DNA from 4 places in the Bradyrhizobium sp. SZCCHNR1017 genome. Region 1 is predicted to be linked to each of the others. Evidence: predicted binding sites of a transcription regulator. Region 1 holds the regulator's gene; each other region holds the start of a gene.

Region 1 (3,880 bases):
GACAACACCAACATCCTCGATCCCAAGCTCGATCTGAACCTGCTGCGTGCCCGGGTCGGCATGGTGTTCCAGAAGCCGACGCCGTTCCCGATGACAATCTACGAGAACATCGCCTTCGGCATCCGGCTCTATGAGAAGATCTCCAAGTCGGAGATGGACGACCGGGTCGAGAAGGCGCTGCGCGGCGGCGCGCTGTGGAACGAGGTCAAGGACAAGCTCAACGCCTCGGGCCTGTCGCTGTCCGGCGGCCAGCAGCAGCGGCTGTGCATCGCGCGTACCGTGGCGGTCCGGCCGGAGGTGATCCTGTTCGACGAGCCGTGCTCGGCGCTCGATCCGATCTCGACCGCCAAGGTCGAGGAGCTGATCCAGGAACTCGCCGAAAACTATACGATCGCCATCGTGACGCATAACATGCAGCAGGCGGCGCGCGTCTCCGACAAGACCGCCTTCATGTATCTCGGCGAGCTGATCGAGTTCGACGACACCAGCAAGATCTTCACCTCGCCGAGTGATCGGCGGACCCAGGATTACATCACCGGCCGGTTCGGCTGACGCCGACGACATTGTCTTCAGGAGATCATCATGGCCAGTGAACATACCGCCAAGGCGTTCGACAGCGATCTGCAGGACCTCACCCGTCTGGTATCGGAGATGGGCGGCCTCGCGGAGCGGCTGATCGTCGATTCCGTCGATGCGCTGGTGCGGCGCGACATCGCGCTCGGCCAGAAGGTGGTCGCCACCGACGCCGAGGTCGACAAGCTGCAGCGCATCATCGAGGAGCGCGCCGTTCTTACCATCGCCCGGCGACAGCCGATGGCGGTCGACCTGCGTGAGATCGTCGGCGCGATGCGCGTGGCGACCGATCTGGAGCGCATCGGCGATCTCGCCAAGAACATCGGCAAGCGCGTCGCGGCGCTGGAGAGCGACTTCCATCCGCTGAAGCTGATCCGCGGGCTCGAGCACATGACCGATCTCGTGCAGTCGCAGGTCAAGACGGTGCTGGACGCCTATGCCGCGCACGATTTGCCGGCGGCGATGACGGTGTGGAAGGGCGATGAGGAAGTCGATGCCATCTGCACCTCGCTGTTCCGCGAGCTCCTGACCTACATGATGGAGGATCCGCGCAACATCTCGTTCTGCATCCACCTGATGTTCTGCGCCAAGAATATCGAGCGCATCGGCGATCACGCGACCAACATCGCCGAGACGGTGTTCTATATGATCGAAGGCCAGCAGATCATGGACAAGCGCCCGAAGGGCGACATGACGAGCTTCGCATCGACGATCCCCGGCAACTGAGAGAGACGGTTCAGACATGGGCGCCCGAATTCTGGTGGTGGAGGACGAGGAGGCGCTGACGACGCTGCTGCGCTACAACCTCGAGGCCGAAGGCTACGAGGTCGAGACCGTGGCGCGCGGCGACGAAGCCGACACGCGCTTGAAGGAGCGTGTTCCCGATCTCGTCGTGCTCGACTGGATGCTGCCGGGCCTGTCCGGCATCGAGCTGTGCCGCCGCCTGCGGGCGCGGACCGAGACCCGGCAGTTGCCGATCATCATGCTCACCGCACGCGGCGAGGAGAGCGAGCGCGTGCGCGGCCTCGCGACCGGCGCCGACGACTACATCGTCAAGCCGTTCTCGGTGCCGGAGCTCCTGGCGCGGGTGAAAGGCCTGCTGAGGCGGGCGAGTCCGGAGCGGCTGGCGACCGTGCTGTCCTATGGCGACATCGAGCTCGACCGCGAGAAACGCCGCGTGGCGCGCTCTGGTAGGCCGATCGATCTCGGTCCGACCGAATACCGCCTGCTCGAGTTCTTCCTGGAGCATCCCGGCCGCGTGTTCAGCCGCGAGCAGCTGCTCGACAGTGTCTGGGGCCGCGACATCTACATCGACGAGCGCACCGTCGACGTCCATATCGGCCGCCTGCGCAAGCTGCTCAATCCCGGCCGCGAGCAGGACCCGATCCGCACCGTGCGCGGCGCCGGTTATGCGCTCGATGATCGCTTCGCCAAGAGCGAGCAGGTGTAAGGGGCGATCCGGCGCGTGGACGAAGCAGGTGTGAGGCGCGAGGCGGCCCGATTGAGGAGATCGCGGTCCGCTTTCCGCCACGCCGCCGCCGTCTTGATCGTGTCTGCTTCGTGGCCCGTCACGATGTTTCGGTCCCAGCGGACGCCCTTGATCAAGACCATCATCATATCTCTTGCCGTGCTGCTCGGCGGCGCGGCGGGCGCCACGGCCGCCGAGCTCGAAGACGCGGTCGCGGCGGCAGGCAACGGGCAGCATGCGGCGGCGATGCGACGGCTGCTGCCGCTGGCCGCCAAGGGCGATGCGCGGGCGCAGTTCGACGTCGGCTTCATGCACGCCTTCGGCTGGGGCCAACCGCGCAACCCCGCCGAGGCGCTGGCGTGGTACCGCAAGGCCGCCGATCAGGGGCTCGCCGTCGCGCAACACTATCTCGGCATCGCCTACGTCAATGGCGAAGGTGTTGCGAGCAATTACGGCGAAGCCGGCCGCTGGTTCAGCCGCGCCGCGGCGCAGGGCTTCGCCCAGTCGCAATACATGCTCGGCCTGATGCTGCTCGACGGCCGCGGTGTGAAACAGGACGTCGTGCAGGGCTATGCCTGGCTGGTGATGGCGGGCCGTAGCGGCGTGCGATCGGCCGGCCGCGACGTGCAGCGGGTCAAGTTGACCGAGCCGCAGCGCGTCCAGGCCCAGAGTGCCATTGCGGCCTGGCGGCCGAAGCCGGAATCGGCGGAGGCCGGCATCGCCGCTCCGCGTCCGGAGCAACTGCTCGGGCTCGACCGCCACATCGGCGAGGTCGTCGATCCCACCTCGTGGCCGGCGTCGTCGATCGGCGTCGTCACCGTCGCGCAATACTCGACCGGCGGCTGGTGCACCGGCACGCTGGTCGCGCCGCGCGTCGTGCTCACCGCGGCGCATTGCGTGTTCAACGGCGTGGCGCAGGTCAGCCCCGGCAACGTCCGCTTCCTGGCCGGCATGAACAGGGGCACGCCGGCGGCATCGTCGGTCGCCGACAAGCTGATCGTGGCGCCCGATTTCGTCCCGACCCGGCACGACAGGTGGTCGCTCGACCGCTCGCCCGCCGATTGGGCGTTGATCGTGCTGAAGGACGCGCTGCCGTCGAAGCCGGTTGAGGTCAGGGCGCTGACGCGCGAGGAATTGCAGGCTGCGACCACGGCCGGAACCATCTCCGAGATCGGCTATGGCCAGGAGCGGCGCTATTCGCCGACCGGCCAGCGCAATTGCAGCGCCGGCATGACCAAGGACGGGATGCTGCTGACGGTGCATTGCCTCGCCAATTTCGGCTATTCGGGCTCCCCCATCATGGCCGAAGTCGGCGGACAGCCGGCCGTGGTCGGCATCTTCTCGGCGTTCCACGAGGAGACCCGGCTGATGTTCGCAGCCCCCGCGAGCCAGTTCGAGGCGGTCGTGCGGCGCGAGATCACGGCACAGAGTGCCTCGATGCGGTGAGCGAAGGAGGGGCGAGAGAAGAGGATGTCCCGCCGCTGGTCATGATCTGTGCGTGACTGGATAGCGGGTTGCCAAGCAAGAGGGCAATCCGGGAAGGGCCGCCCACGTTTTCCCGCAGCTTTTGCCTGCAGCGGGGGGCTTTACCGAACTGGCCTGGCTCTTGCTATAGTCCGAGTATGACGATTGTTCAAATTGATCATCCTCGTGCCCCTCGGCTGCTGTGGTGGCGATCGCAGCCCGGCCGCAACGTTGCGCTCGTCGGCGGGCTGGTCGCCGCCAACGCGCTCGCCTGGGCCTGGGCGTTCGCGCTCTACGCCGACCGGCCCGCCATCGTCGGCACCGCGATGCTGGCCTGGCTGCTCGGACTGCGCCATGCGGTCGATGCGGATCACA
Region 2 (3,880 bases), on a different contig from region 1:
CAGCGCCAGCGCCGTCCGTGTCTGGTAGCTGTAGAGCGAGCGGTGGCAGGCGGCGTTGAGCCAGACCGCGCTGTGCTTCTGCCAGTTCTGCAGCGTGTCCGGCGCCTCGCAGGCGCGGCCGCCTTTGAAGCCGGCCCGGCTCGGCCGATAATATTGCGCGGTCGGACCGCCGAGATAGGAGCGGAAGCAGAAGCCGTCGTCGGCGAGCGCGATCGGGCGGTCCGGGTTGCCCTCGCCGGAGGCGATGCTGTCGCCGAGGCCGGCGATCAGGACGTCGCGGACCTGGATTCCGGTCGAGACCTGCTGCGTGCCTTCCGGGCTGGCGACATCGACGGATGCCACGGTCTGGCGGCCGTAGCGGACGCGCAGGTTGACCGGTTCGGCGCAGTCGAATGTCGAGGTCTGCGGCCCGTCGCCGTCGTCGAACGACCACGCGCAGGTGGCGCCGACCGGGACCGGGCCGGTCAGGCGCACGGTGACCGGATGGTCGATCGGCGTGAGATAGCTTTCCTTGACGTTGTCGCGCGTGCACGGCTCGTTGATGCGGCCGGCGAGGTCGATGCAGAGCCGGTTGACGACGTTCCGGGCCCAGCCGCGGCCGTCGCTCTGCACCGCCAACGCCTGCTCGGCGGCGAGGATGGAGCGGTCGCGCGTGCTGTCGGTATGCAGCAGGAAGTCGCGCTCCTCCCGGAAGAGACGGAAGCGGTTGCGCACCTCCCAGCTGATCTGCAGCGGCGCTGCGCCGAACTGCGCGGCCGCCTCGGTGGCGGCGAGAGGGGCGAGCAGGCCGGCCAGGACGCAGGCGGCGAGCAGCGGACGAAGGGGCATTCGGGTCATGCGCAAGGATTCACGTCAGCGATGGGGCGGAAATAAGAGGATCGCACGCGAGTTCAACCGGTCGAGGGTCGAACCGTCGCGTCATCCGCGAGACGATTGCTGCTCAGCGCTGGGAGTGGCGCTTGATGCGCTGGGGAACCGCGGCGGGCGCCGTGGCCGCGGCGCGCTTGGCGGCGACCTCGTCCTCGCAGGCTGAGTTCAGCCGGCGCCGCTCCTGCCAGGGCTTCACGACGTTCAGCCAGAGTTCCCTGATGCCCATGATGGAGATCGCCGTCGCGAACGGGATCACGAAATACAGCACGCGGAAAACGAGCAGGGTGGCCAGCAACTGCTCGCGCCCGAACTGCGGCAGCGCCACGAGCATCGCGGCATCGAACACGCCGATGCTGCCGGGCGCGTGGCTGGCGAAGCCGAGCAGGGTGGCGAGGATGAACACCACCGACAGCGACAGGAAATCGATCGGCGGAGCGGCGGGGACGAGGAGGTACATCGCCAGCGCGCAGAAGCCGAGGTCGACCACTCCGATCAGGATCTGCACGAGCGTGAGCTGCGCCGAGGGCAGCACCACCTTCCAGCCGTTCTGGCCGAGCTGGCGCCGGTTCTTGCCGGCGGTCAGCCAGCCGAGATAGGCGAAGATCGCCCCGAGGATGCCGATCGCGATCAGCTGGTTCACCGCCGGGGGCAACTGGTCCATCGCGGTGGCGGCGGCCGGATGCAAGGTCATGCCGATGCCGAGTACGAAGAGATTGCCGAGCCAGAAGGTCAGGCCTGACAGGAAGCAGATCTTGGCGACGTCGATCGCGGACAGGCCGTAGTCGGAGTAGATCCTGAACCGGATGGCGCCGCCGGTGAACACGGTGGCGCCGATGTTGTGGCCGATCGAATAGCTGGTGAAGGCGCTCATCGCCGCGATGCGATAGGGCACGTGTTTCTTGCCAATCGTTCGCAGTGCAAAATAGTCATAGAAGGTCAGCGTGCAGAACGCGCCGACCACACACAAGGCCGCGAGGGCGATGTGACCGGGCGGGATTTCGGTGAGCGCGGTCAGGATGACGCCGGCATCGACGCCCTTCAGCGTGCGCACGAGTGTCGTGATCGCGAAGGCGATGATCGCAAGGCTCGCTGCAATCCCCAGCCGCTTCCAGCCGATCCATTTCTTGAAGCCACGCCCAAGCGTGGTCAGCAGGCGCTGCATTCATCCTCCCGGCAGGGCGGTACTAGATCTTGGAAAAGAGGCGAAACCATTGATCGATAGGCGGGCAATTCGTGACAGCTTGTTCCTTATGCTAAAATGCGCGCCTTGTGCAGTCCTTGACACAGCTCAGCTCCGACCCATGCGGCGCAGGTCTGTCACACTCCGGTCACATAGCTGGCGGCCCGTCCGCCTCAATTCGGTCCAACTGGTCACCCGCGCGGTTCACGAGACCCCTCGCCCCTGCGATCGGTTCGGCAGGGCCGGTACGCCGGAACAACCGCCGTAGCCGCCGGTTAGCGCACAGCGAACATGGCGACGATCGGTCGGGGGAGGGACCTGCCATGTTCCGAACCGAGAGGACGTGAAACAAATGGGACTGTTCACCAAGGACATCAAGACGATGAACGATCTGTTCGTTCATCAGCTGCAGGACATCTATTACGCCGAGAACCAGCTCGTCAAAGCGCTGCCGAAGATGGCGGACAAGGCGACGGATCAGAAGCTCAAGCAGGGTTTTCTGACCCATCTCGACGAAACCAGGACGCATGTGAAGCGGCTCGAGCAGGTGTTCGAGATGCACGGCATTGCGCCCAAGGCGGTCGACTGTCCGGCGATCGACGGCATCATCGAGGAGGCCGAGGAGGTCGCCGGCGAGGTCGCAGACAAGACGGTGCTCGACGCCGCCCTGATCAATGCCGGCCAGGCGGCGGAGCACTATGAGATCACCCGCTATGGCAGCCTGATCGCCTGGGCCAAGCAACTCGGCCGCAGCGACTGTGCCGCCGTCCTGCAGAAGACGCTCGACGAGGAGAAGGCGACCGACATGAAGTTGACCAAGCTCGCCGAGACCAGTGTCAATCTGCGCGCCGCGAGCTGATCGCGCCATCGTTGATGAGGCAAAACGCCGCGCGGATCGCCCGCGCGGCGTTTTTGTCGTCAGAGGGGTATCTGGCAACACCATCAGCCATACTTCGATCGATATCGAAGCATGTGCGTCCCAGATGGAATAGAATCGACGCCGTTCTCCACCCCCGGAGGCCAGGCATGAGACGATCATCAACGGCAGCGCTGCACGCCCCGGTCACGCCATCGCCACCGAGCCGCATGGCGGGTGCGCTCACGCTGGCCGCGATGAGTCTCGGATTCGGCGTCGTCCAGCTCGACATCACGATCGTCAACACCGCGCTCGAGAGCATTCGCACCGCGCTCGGCGGCGATGTCGCCGCGCTGCAATGGGTGGTGAACGCCTACACGATCGCATTCGCCGCCTTCATCCTGACGGCGGGCGCGCTCGGCGATCGGTTTGGCGCGCGGCGCATCTTCATGGCGGGGTTTGCGCTGTTCACGGCGGCCTCGGTCGGCTGCGGCCTTGCGCCCGACGCCGCCAGCCTGATTGCGCTCCGGGGCATCCAGGGGCTGGCGGCGGCGCTGCTGGTGCCGAATTCGCTCGCGCTCCTGAACCACGCTTATCCCGATCCGAAGGCGCGTGGCCGCGCCGTGGGCGTCTGGGCCGCCGGGGCCAGCCTGACGTTGACCGCAGGTCCCTTCGTCGGCGGCACGCTGATCGCGCTGGTCGGCTGGCGCGCCATCTTCTTCGTCAATCTGCCGATCGGGCTGATCGGGCTCGGGCTCGCCAAGGCCAACGCCCGCGAGACGCCGGTTCGCCCCGGCCGCGCGGTCGACCTGCCGGGGCAGGTCGCAGCCGTGGTCGCGCTCGGAGCGCTGGCGGCGGCGGTCATCGAGGCCGGTGTTCGCGGCTGGGACGACGCCCTGGTGATGCTCGGCCTGGCGGTGGCGCTCATCGCCGGCGCGCTGTTCGTCTGGCAGGAGGCACGGGTCAGCCAGCCG
Region 3 (3,880 bases), on a different contig from region 1:
ATGGGCTCGTTCCTGTTCATGGGCCTGATCGGCATCGTGCTGGCGAGCCTCGTGAACCTTTTCCTGGCGAGCTCGATGCTGCAGTTCATCGTCTCGGTGATCGGCGTGTTCGTGTTCGCCGGCCTGACCGCCTGGGACACGCAGCGTCTGAAGAACGAGTACATCTACGGCTACGCTTCCGCGGGCGGCGACATCGCGGAGCGCGCGGCAATCACCGGCGCCCTGTCGCTGTACTTGAACTTCATCAACCTGTTCACGCTGCTGCTGCAGTTGCTCGGACAGCGCGACTGATCCAACCGCTCGAACGAGCGACCTTCGAAGCCCCGGCCTCACCGCCGGGGCTTTTCGTTTGCACAAACCCCGATTGCGACCGACGCAAAACCGCAGCGGCAGCCATGCCGCGAGGCCGGATTGATCGCCGCGTCCGCCTGGGTATGCTTCCACCCCATGTCCGACATTGAAATCCGGCCCACCCAGGAGGCCGACCTTCCCGCCATCACCGCTATCTACGGCCAAGCCGTCCGCGAGGGCACGGCCACCTTTGAGCTCGACCCTCCGGATCTGGCGGAGATGACGCGCCGCTTCCGGGCGCTCCGCGACGGCGGCTTCCCCTATTTCGCTGCCCTGCTGGACGGAGAGGTGGTGGGCTATGCCTATGCCGGGCCCTACCGGCCCCGCCCTGCCTATCGCTTCACGGTGGAGAACTCGGTCTATCTCGCTCCCGCCAGCCAGCGTCGCGGCATCGGGATGCGCCTGATGCGGCGGCTGATCGACGCCTGTGAGGAGGGAGGCTTTCGCCAGATGATCGCCGTCATCGGCGACTCCGCCAATTCCGGCTCGGTCGGGCTGCATACCGCCTGCGGCTTCCAGATGATCGGCACCCACCCGAGCGTCGGCCTGAAATTCGGCCGCTGGCTCGATACTGTGATGATGCAGCGCCCGCTCGGGGCCGGGAGCAGCGACGTCCCGGCGTAAGGCAGCGCCAGTCGGAAGGTCATGATCAACCCGGTGCGCGTGGGATCAGACCAGGGCTGGTTTGGGCGCGATCACCAGCAGCACGCGCTCGAGCTCGTGGCCGCGGCGCAGGATCAGCCCGGTGGCCGAGATCACGCTGTACATGCCCTGCTTGCGTGCGAGACGCGGATCCTTCTCGATGCGGTAGATCGGCACCTCGGACGCCCGGCGAAACACGGAGAAGACGGCCCGGTCACGCAGGAAGTCGATTGAATAGTCGCGCCACTCACCGTCGGCGACCATGCGGCCGTAGAGGTTCAGGATGCGGTTCAGCTCCAGGCGGTCGAACGTCACCCGGTTCGGCGCTGCGGCCGCACTGCGCGCCGCCGCGCGGTTCTCGCTGGGGTCGGCGTCCTCCGGCGTGAGGTTCATTGGCGTCCTCCTGTCATCGGTGCGACATGATCGCGCCATCCGGCAGAAGCCGCAAGGGGCCGTTTTCGTTGTCGAAGTTCGACCGAGCCTGCGAGGTCATCGGTTCCGCGAACACGCAAGCGTCACGGGATCGTTAGCAGAATCATAATCGCGCCGTCTTTCCGCCCACCGACCGCCCCCGACCTTCGGCATAAGATTCGTGTGCGTTGGCCCGGTCCTTTCGGTTCCGGATTCCTCAGCCCCCAGCCCCCCGGGGTCGTCAGGATCGGGTCTATTCACAAGTAAGGCAAAGGGCCAACGCAAGTTGGTCCTTTTGCTTTTCTGGCGTGAGCTGCACGTACGATTGTCGGGACGCGCCGTCGCACGGACGTGACGCGCCCAACGCAGGTCAGCGAAAACGAAGATCAGGACGACGGAAGATCAGCGCTCGGGACCGCGCGCCGTTGCTGAAGCCCGTCCGCCCAACGGCAACTCGGAAAAGGCGGCCCCGAGCATCGGCCCAGGGCGGTCGCGACTGCCGTCCTGCACATAGACGACGGTGCCATCGACGCCCTCGCGGGCGATCTTCTCCAGCGGCACGCTCCATCTGACCGGCGACCCATTCCAGTCACCCAGCTTCTGAAGCCCGCGAACGACGTTGTAATAGGTCAGATCACGGCCGCTGTTCTCGCCGCGGCCGACCGAGATCGGGACCACCCGCGAGATCGAGCAGACCCAGACCTCGCCGTGCTTGCGCGGCATCTGGTCGTTGGCCGCGGCCACGGAGACAGTAAGGTCCTGGCCGTCGACCGACAGCCTCACCGGCACCGACATCACGCTGCCACCCTGGACGGTCTCCTCGATGGCGCCCTCGATCGCCTCGCGGTCGCTGCCGATCACATGCACGGAGCCGTTGACCACCGCCTGCGGCGTATAGACCTCGCGGTCGCCGCGCGCACGAGAATAGGCCCGCTGCCGGGCCGTGAAGCGGGAGTCGGCCAGCGTGTCCTTCCAGCCGAGATAGTCCCAGTAGTCTATCGGCAGGGACAGCGCGATGACCGAAGGATCTCTGGCGAGCTCGCCGAGGATCTTGTCAGCCGGCGGGCAGGACGAACAGCCTTGCGAGGTGAAGAGTTCGATCACCGCACGGGGATCGGACGCAGCGGGCCGGACGAAAGCGATGACCGCACAGACACTCAGCGCTGCGCGCGACCACCACGACATCTGTCCACTCATCGCCACTGTCCCGTCTGGACCACCGTCCGCTGCGCCCTGTGCATCACTGCATCCGCGATGCCGTCCTCGTAGTTAACAAAACGAAAATGCAAAAGAGGCGGCCTTTGTCATAGGCCGCCTCCTTCATCACCCGCTACTCACTTCAGAGTGAGCCAAACTGTCGCATCGCGCCTTGGTTAAGCGGCGAGCTTGCGCAACACGTAGTGCAGGATGCCGCCGTTGCGGTAGTAGTCGAGCTCGTCGAGCGTATCGATCCGGCAGAGCAGCGGCACCTGCTGCGCCGCACCGTCGGCCGAGACGATCTGGGCGGTCAGGGTTTGGCGCGGCTTCAGGTCGCCTTGCAGGCCCTTGATGGTAACCTTCTCGTCGCCCTTGAGGCCGAGCGAGGACCAGGACGTGCCTTCCTGGAAGGTGAGCGGCAGCACGCCCATACCCACCAGATTGGAGCGATGGATGCGCTCGAAGCTCTGGCAGATCACGGCACGGACGCCCAGCAGCCGGGTACCTTTGGCGGCCCAGTCGCGCGACGAACCGTTGCCGTATTCGGCGCCGGCGAACACCACCAGCGGCACGCCCTCTTCCTGATACTTCATCGCGGCGTCATAGATCGACATCTGCTCGCCGTCGGGCCAGTGCTTGGTCAGGCCGCCCTCGGGAATGTTGCCGTCGGCACCTTTGAGCATGAAGTTCTTGATGCGGATGTTGGCGAAGGTACCGCGCATCATGATCTCGTGATTGCCGCGGCGCGTGCCATACTGGTTGAAGTCAGCCGGGCGGACCTGGTGCTCGCTGAGGAACTTGCCGGCGGGCGAGGTCAGCTTGATCGAACCGGCCGGCGAGATGTGGTCGGTCGTGATCTTGTCGCCGAACAGCGCCAGCACGCGAGCCTCGACGATGTCCTTGATCGGCTCGGGCTCCTTCTTCATGCCCTCGAAATACGGCGGGTTCTGCACGTAGGTCGACGACATGTTCCAGCGATAGGTCTCGCTCTCGACCGTCTTGATCTTGCGCCAGTTGGTGTCGCCCTTGAACACGTCGGCGTAGCGCTTCTTGAAGATCGACGCCTTGACGAACTTCTTGACGAAGTCGTTGACCTCCTTGGTCGTCGGCCAGATGTCCTTCAGGTAGACCGGCTTCTTGTCCTTGCCGATGCCGATCGGCTCGACCGAAAGATCCTTGGTCACGGTGCCGGCCAGCGCATAGGCCACGACCAGCGGCGGCGAGGCCAGATAGTTGGCCTGCACGTCCGGCGAGACGCGGCCTTCGAAGTTGCGGTTAC
Region 4 (3,880 bases), on a different contig from region 1:
GCAGCCATGGACGTCACCGATGATGTCGAACGGCCCGGTGTCCTGGCGCTTGTCGGTCCACAGCGGCTGCCGCGCAACAATGGCGCTTTCGATGCGCGCGACGCTGTCGAGCTTCCAGACCTGACGAAAGCCCTCGCGCTGCAGGCCGCCCAGGCCGCGGCGGATTTCCGAGACCATGCGCTGCACGACCGGACCGCCGAAGCTGCGCTCAGGCCGCGACTTGTTTCTGTCGATGCAGACGTCGATGCCGGGATCGAACACGATCGCGACCGGCAGCGCATGCCATTTTCGCGCCAGCTCGACCCAGCCCTTGCGGTCGGCGGGGCGCACATTGGTGGCGTCGATCACCGCGAGCCGGCGGTGCTTCAGCCGCTTGCCGGCAATTTCGCGGACGATGTCGAACGCGTCGGCGGAGACGCCCTGGTCGGTCTCGTCGTCGGCGACGAGCGCGCGGCAATGATCCGAGGAGATCACCTCGGTCGGCAGGAAATGCTTCGCAGCAAAGGTCGACTTGCCGGAGCCGGTCGAGCCGATCAGCACGATCAGCGCGAAATCGGGGATGTCGATGTTCATGGAATTGCTCAGCGGGTGAAGACGGCCATTTGCGTCGGCGCGCCATGGCTCTCGTCGTGATGGCCGATGCCGGAGAAGGCGGCCTGATAGTTGAAGGTTGCGCAGATCCGCTGCGCCCAGTCGGCAAACTCGGCGCGCGACCATTCGAAGCGATGGTCACGGTGGCGGAACTGCCCGGCGGGCAGGCTCGGAAACAGTGCGTTGTATTCGGCGTTCGGCGTGGTCACGATCACCGCCCGCGGCCGCGCTGCGCCGAACACCACGCGCTCGAGCATCGGCAGCCGGTCGGGATCGAGGTGCTCGATCACCTCGACCAGTGCCGCCGCATCGGCCTCGGCCCAGCGCGCATCGCGATAGGTGAGCGAACCGTGCAACAGCATGACGCGACCCTCGGGCGGCGCGCCGGGCGCGCCCAGCTTCAGCCGCTTGGCCGCGCGCTCCAGCTCGCGGACGGCGGGATCGAGCCCGATCAGCCTGTCGACCCAGCGCTCGCGGACCAGGAGCTGCAGCAGCCTGCCTTCGCCGCAGCCGAGGTCGGCGACAATTTTGGCGCCGCTCGCCCGCAACGCCTCGACCACGGCGGCCATGCGCAGGTCGTTGAGGCGGGTCGGCGCCTCCAGTGTCTCTTCTGACTCGCTGCGCGCCTCGGGCTCGATGGCCTCGTCCTGCGTCTCCGGCGCGAGCCGGGCCAGCGCCGCGCGCGCGAGCACGCCGCGATGGCGCAGATAGCGGCGCACGATCAGCTCCTTGGCGGGGTGGGCGTCGAGCCAGCCTTCGCCGCGCTTGAGCAGCTTGTCGATCTCCTCGTCGCCGACCCAATAGTGCTTGGCGTCGTCCATGACGGGGATCAGCACGTAGAGATGATTGAGGAGCGCGCTGAGCCGCGCGGTGCCGCGCAAGGTGAGCCGGACGTAGCGGCTCGACGGATCGCCTTGCGGTCCCGGGATCGCGGTGAGATCGACCTGCCAGCCGAGCGGCTCGAACAAATGCCGCAGCACGGCTTCGCCGCCGCGCAGGGGCAGGGGTGTCACAACCGCTTCGAGTGCAATGGCGCTGTCGGCGAGCTCCTGGCGCGCGCTGCTGACGCCGTTCATCGCGGTCCGGAACGCCTTGTTCAGCGCGACCGACAGGAACGACGACGCGGCATAGGGCCTGTCGTTGACATATTGGTCGAGCAGCCCGTCGCTCTGGCCTTTGCCGCGGACGAGGCCGATCGGGTCGACGTCGAGCACCAGCGCCGCCTCGCAGCGGCTCTCGCTGGCCTCGGGATAGAAGATCAGCGCCTTGCCATAGGTGAGCGCGAGCTCGTGCAGCCGCTCCGGATGCTTGTTGAGCAGGTAGCCGAGATCGGTGGCAGGCTGATGGGTGGTGGCGATGGACAGGTACATAGGGTCAGATACCGGATGAGGAAACAACGATCCAGTGCTTCGAAGCCAAAGTTTGGCGGTGGCCGTTCTCGCATTCGCTTTCGCATCGGCTCTGGGAGCGCTGGACAAAAGGTGCGCCATCTCCGCAGGACGACTCTTGCGGAGAACGAGGGCAGGGACGCAATTCGGCTCGAATCGTCATGGAATTGACATCGCATGAGCAGAGTCCTGAAAATCGCCGGGCTGCTGGTGCTGATCTGCGCCGGCTTCATGTTCGTCAACAACGCCAATCTGCAGGTGACAAAGGAGGCTGGGCGGCCGCATCTCCTGGCTCATCGAGGTGTGTCGCAGCAGTTCGATCGCACCGGCCTGACGAGCGAAACCTGCACCGCGGCGCGGATGCTGCCGCCGACGCATGAGTATCTCGAGAACACCATCGCCTCGATGCGCGCCAGCTTTCTGGCCGGCGCCGATATCGTGGAATTCGACGTGCACCCAACCACCGATGGCCAGTTCGCGGTGTTCCATGACTGGACGCTCGACTGTCGCACCGATGGCAAGGGCGTCACGCGCGAGCACGCGATGACGGCGTTGCGGCAGCTCGACATCGGTTATGGCTACACCGCCGATGGTGGGCGCACGTTTCCATTCCGCGGAAAGGGCGTCGGCCTGATGCCGTCGCTGGACGAGGTGCTCGCAGCCTTTCCGGACAAGCCTTTCCTGATCAACGTCAAGAGCAATGATCCGGCGGAAGGCCGACTGCTGGCGGATGCTCTGGCGCGCTTGCCTGGCGCGCGACGGGCGCGACTGATGGTCTATGGCGGCGACGCGCCGATCGCGACGCTGAGGGCGTCTCTGCCGGATCTCAAGGTCATGTCGCGCGGCATGCTGAAGAGCTGCCTCGTCCGTTATCTCGGCTATGGCTGGACCGGCCTGGTGCCGTCCGCGTGCCACAACATGATGGTGCTGGTCCCGATCAATGTCGCGCCGTGGCTGTGGGGCTGGCCGGACCAATTCCTCGCGCGCATGACACGCGCCGAAAGCAGCGTCTTCGTCCTCGGCTCCTATAGTGGTGAGGCGTTCTCGGCCGGTCTGGACACACCGGACGACATCGCCAGGTTGCCCAAGAACTTTACCGGCGGCGTCATGACCGACGAGATCGAAACCGTGGCGCCGCTGCTGAAGCAGACGCCTTGAAGCAAGCAGCGCAAGTCGCCGCTGAATGTGCCTGGTTAACGGAAGACCCGGGCGCGTCCGTGACGCGTCCGGGTCGGTTGTCGTCAGTGCAGGGTCGCGCCGCGCAGAGTCTCCTCATGCGCCGCGATCCAGGCGATCACGGCCTCGGAGAAGCCGTCGACCCGCGTCCAGGGTCCGTAGCCGACCCCGTGCTGGTACGACGCCACGTTGACCATGGTCCCGCGCGCCCGCGGCGCCGGCACCGCATCGTGGCTCTGCTCGTCGGTGAAGACGATCAGGCGGTCTCCCTTGCGGTCGACCTCGCCCACCGCACGCCCGAGATAGGTCCCGGAATGCGGCTGCGATCCGAGGATCGCGTCGCGCAGCGCAAAGCCACGCCGCGGCGGTACCTTCACGACGTTGTCGCTGAACGTGAAGATCTCCACCTCGTCGCAGACCTCGCGGGCCAGGATCGCCAGCCCGCACGCCGCGTCCGCGCGCGTCATCTCCGACTTCGCCGACAGCGATGCGAACATCGAGCCGGAGACGTCGATCAGAAGCCGCGTGCGGCCCGGAAGCCGCGCGTAGCCCTTGATCGACCGGAGCATCGCGGCCTCGAGCTCGGGCTCGAAGTCCGGCGCGTGCCGGGCCGCCGTGATGAACCGATACGGCAGGATCCTGTCCGTCCGCATCGTCTCGATCGCGGCCGCGATAATCGACCGCGACACCCCGGCCTGTTGCATCAGGCGCAGGTTGCGCAGCAA

Evidence for each region. Region 1 encodes PhoB, which activates phosphate uptake and scavenging genes when phosphate is short. Its sites were predicted from a motif close to TGTCATNNANCTGTCAT; they were not measured.
Region 2: a site for PhoB is predicted at 2,186-2,202, ahead of QW863_RS19170 (YbhN family protein). Genes of this name have one in related genera too.
Region 3: a site for PhoB is predicted at 1,398-1,414, ahead of QW863_RS10705 (DUF2794 domain-containing protein). Genes of this name have one in related genera too.
Region 4: a site for PhoB is predicted at 2,137-2,153, ahead of QW863_RS00420 (glycerophosphodiester phosphodiesterase family protein). Genes of this name have one in related genera too.

Annotation. Positions count from the first base shown of each region.
Region 1 covers NZ_JAUHIR010000012.1:241,601-245,480, reverse strand. Annotated here, with positions in the region: gene pstB (phosphate ABC transporter ATP-binding protein PstB) at 1-552, shown strand, start outside; gene phoU (phosphate signaling complex protein PhoU) at 583-1,299, shown strand; gene phoB (phosphate regulon transcriptional regulator PhoB) at 1,316-2,023, shown strand; gene QW863_RS26760 (trypsin-like serine protease) at 2,171-3,487, shown strand; gene QW863_RS26755 (HoxN/HupN/NixA family nickel/cobalt transporter) at 3,664-3,880, shown strand, end outside.
Region 2 covers NZ_JAUHIR010000007.1:220,201-224,080, reverse strand. Annotated here, with positions in the region: gene QW863_RS19175 (hypothetical protein) at 1-837, opposite strand, end outside; gene QW863_RS19170 (YbhN family protein) at 941-2,032, opposite strand; gene QW863_RS19165 (ferritin-like domain-containing protein) at 2,403-2,909, shown strand; gene QW863_RS19160 (MFS transporter) at 3,077-3,880, shown strand, end outside.
Region 3 covers NZ_JAUHIR010000003.1:377,013-380,892, reverse strand. Annotated here, with positions in the region: gene QW863_RS10715 (Bax inhibitor-1/YccA family protein) at 1-291, shown strand, start outside; gene QW863_RS10710 (GNAT family N-acetyltransferase) at 448-975, shown strand; gene QW863_RS10705 (DUF2794 domain-containing protein) at 1,021-1,386, opposite strand; gene QW863_RS10700 (DUF1223 domain-containing protein) at 1,807-2,589, opposite strand; gene acnA (aconitate hydratase AcnA) at 2,778-3,880, opposite strand, start outside.
Region 4 covers NZ_JAUHIR010000001.1:87,378-91,257, forward strand. Annotated here, with positions in the region: gene QW863_RS00410 (polynucleotide kinase-phosphatase) at 1-573, opposite strand, end outside; gene QW863_RS00415 (3' terminal RNA ribose 2'-O-methyltransferase Hen1) at 582-1,961, opposite strand; gene QW863_RS00420 (glycerophosphodiester phosphodiesterase family protein) at 2,157-3,137, shown strand; gene QW863_RS00425 (TROVE domain-containing protein) at 3,221-3,880, opposite strand, start outside.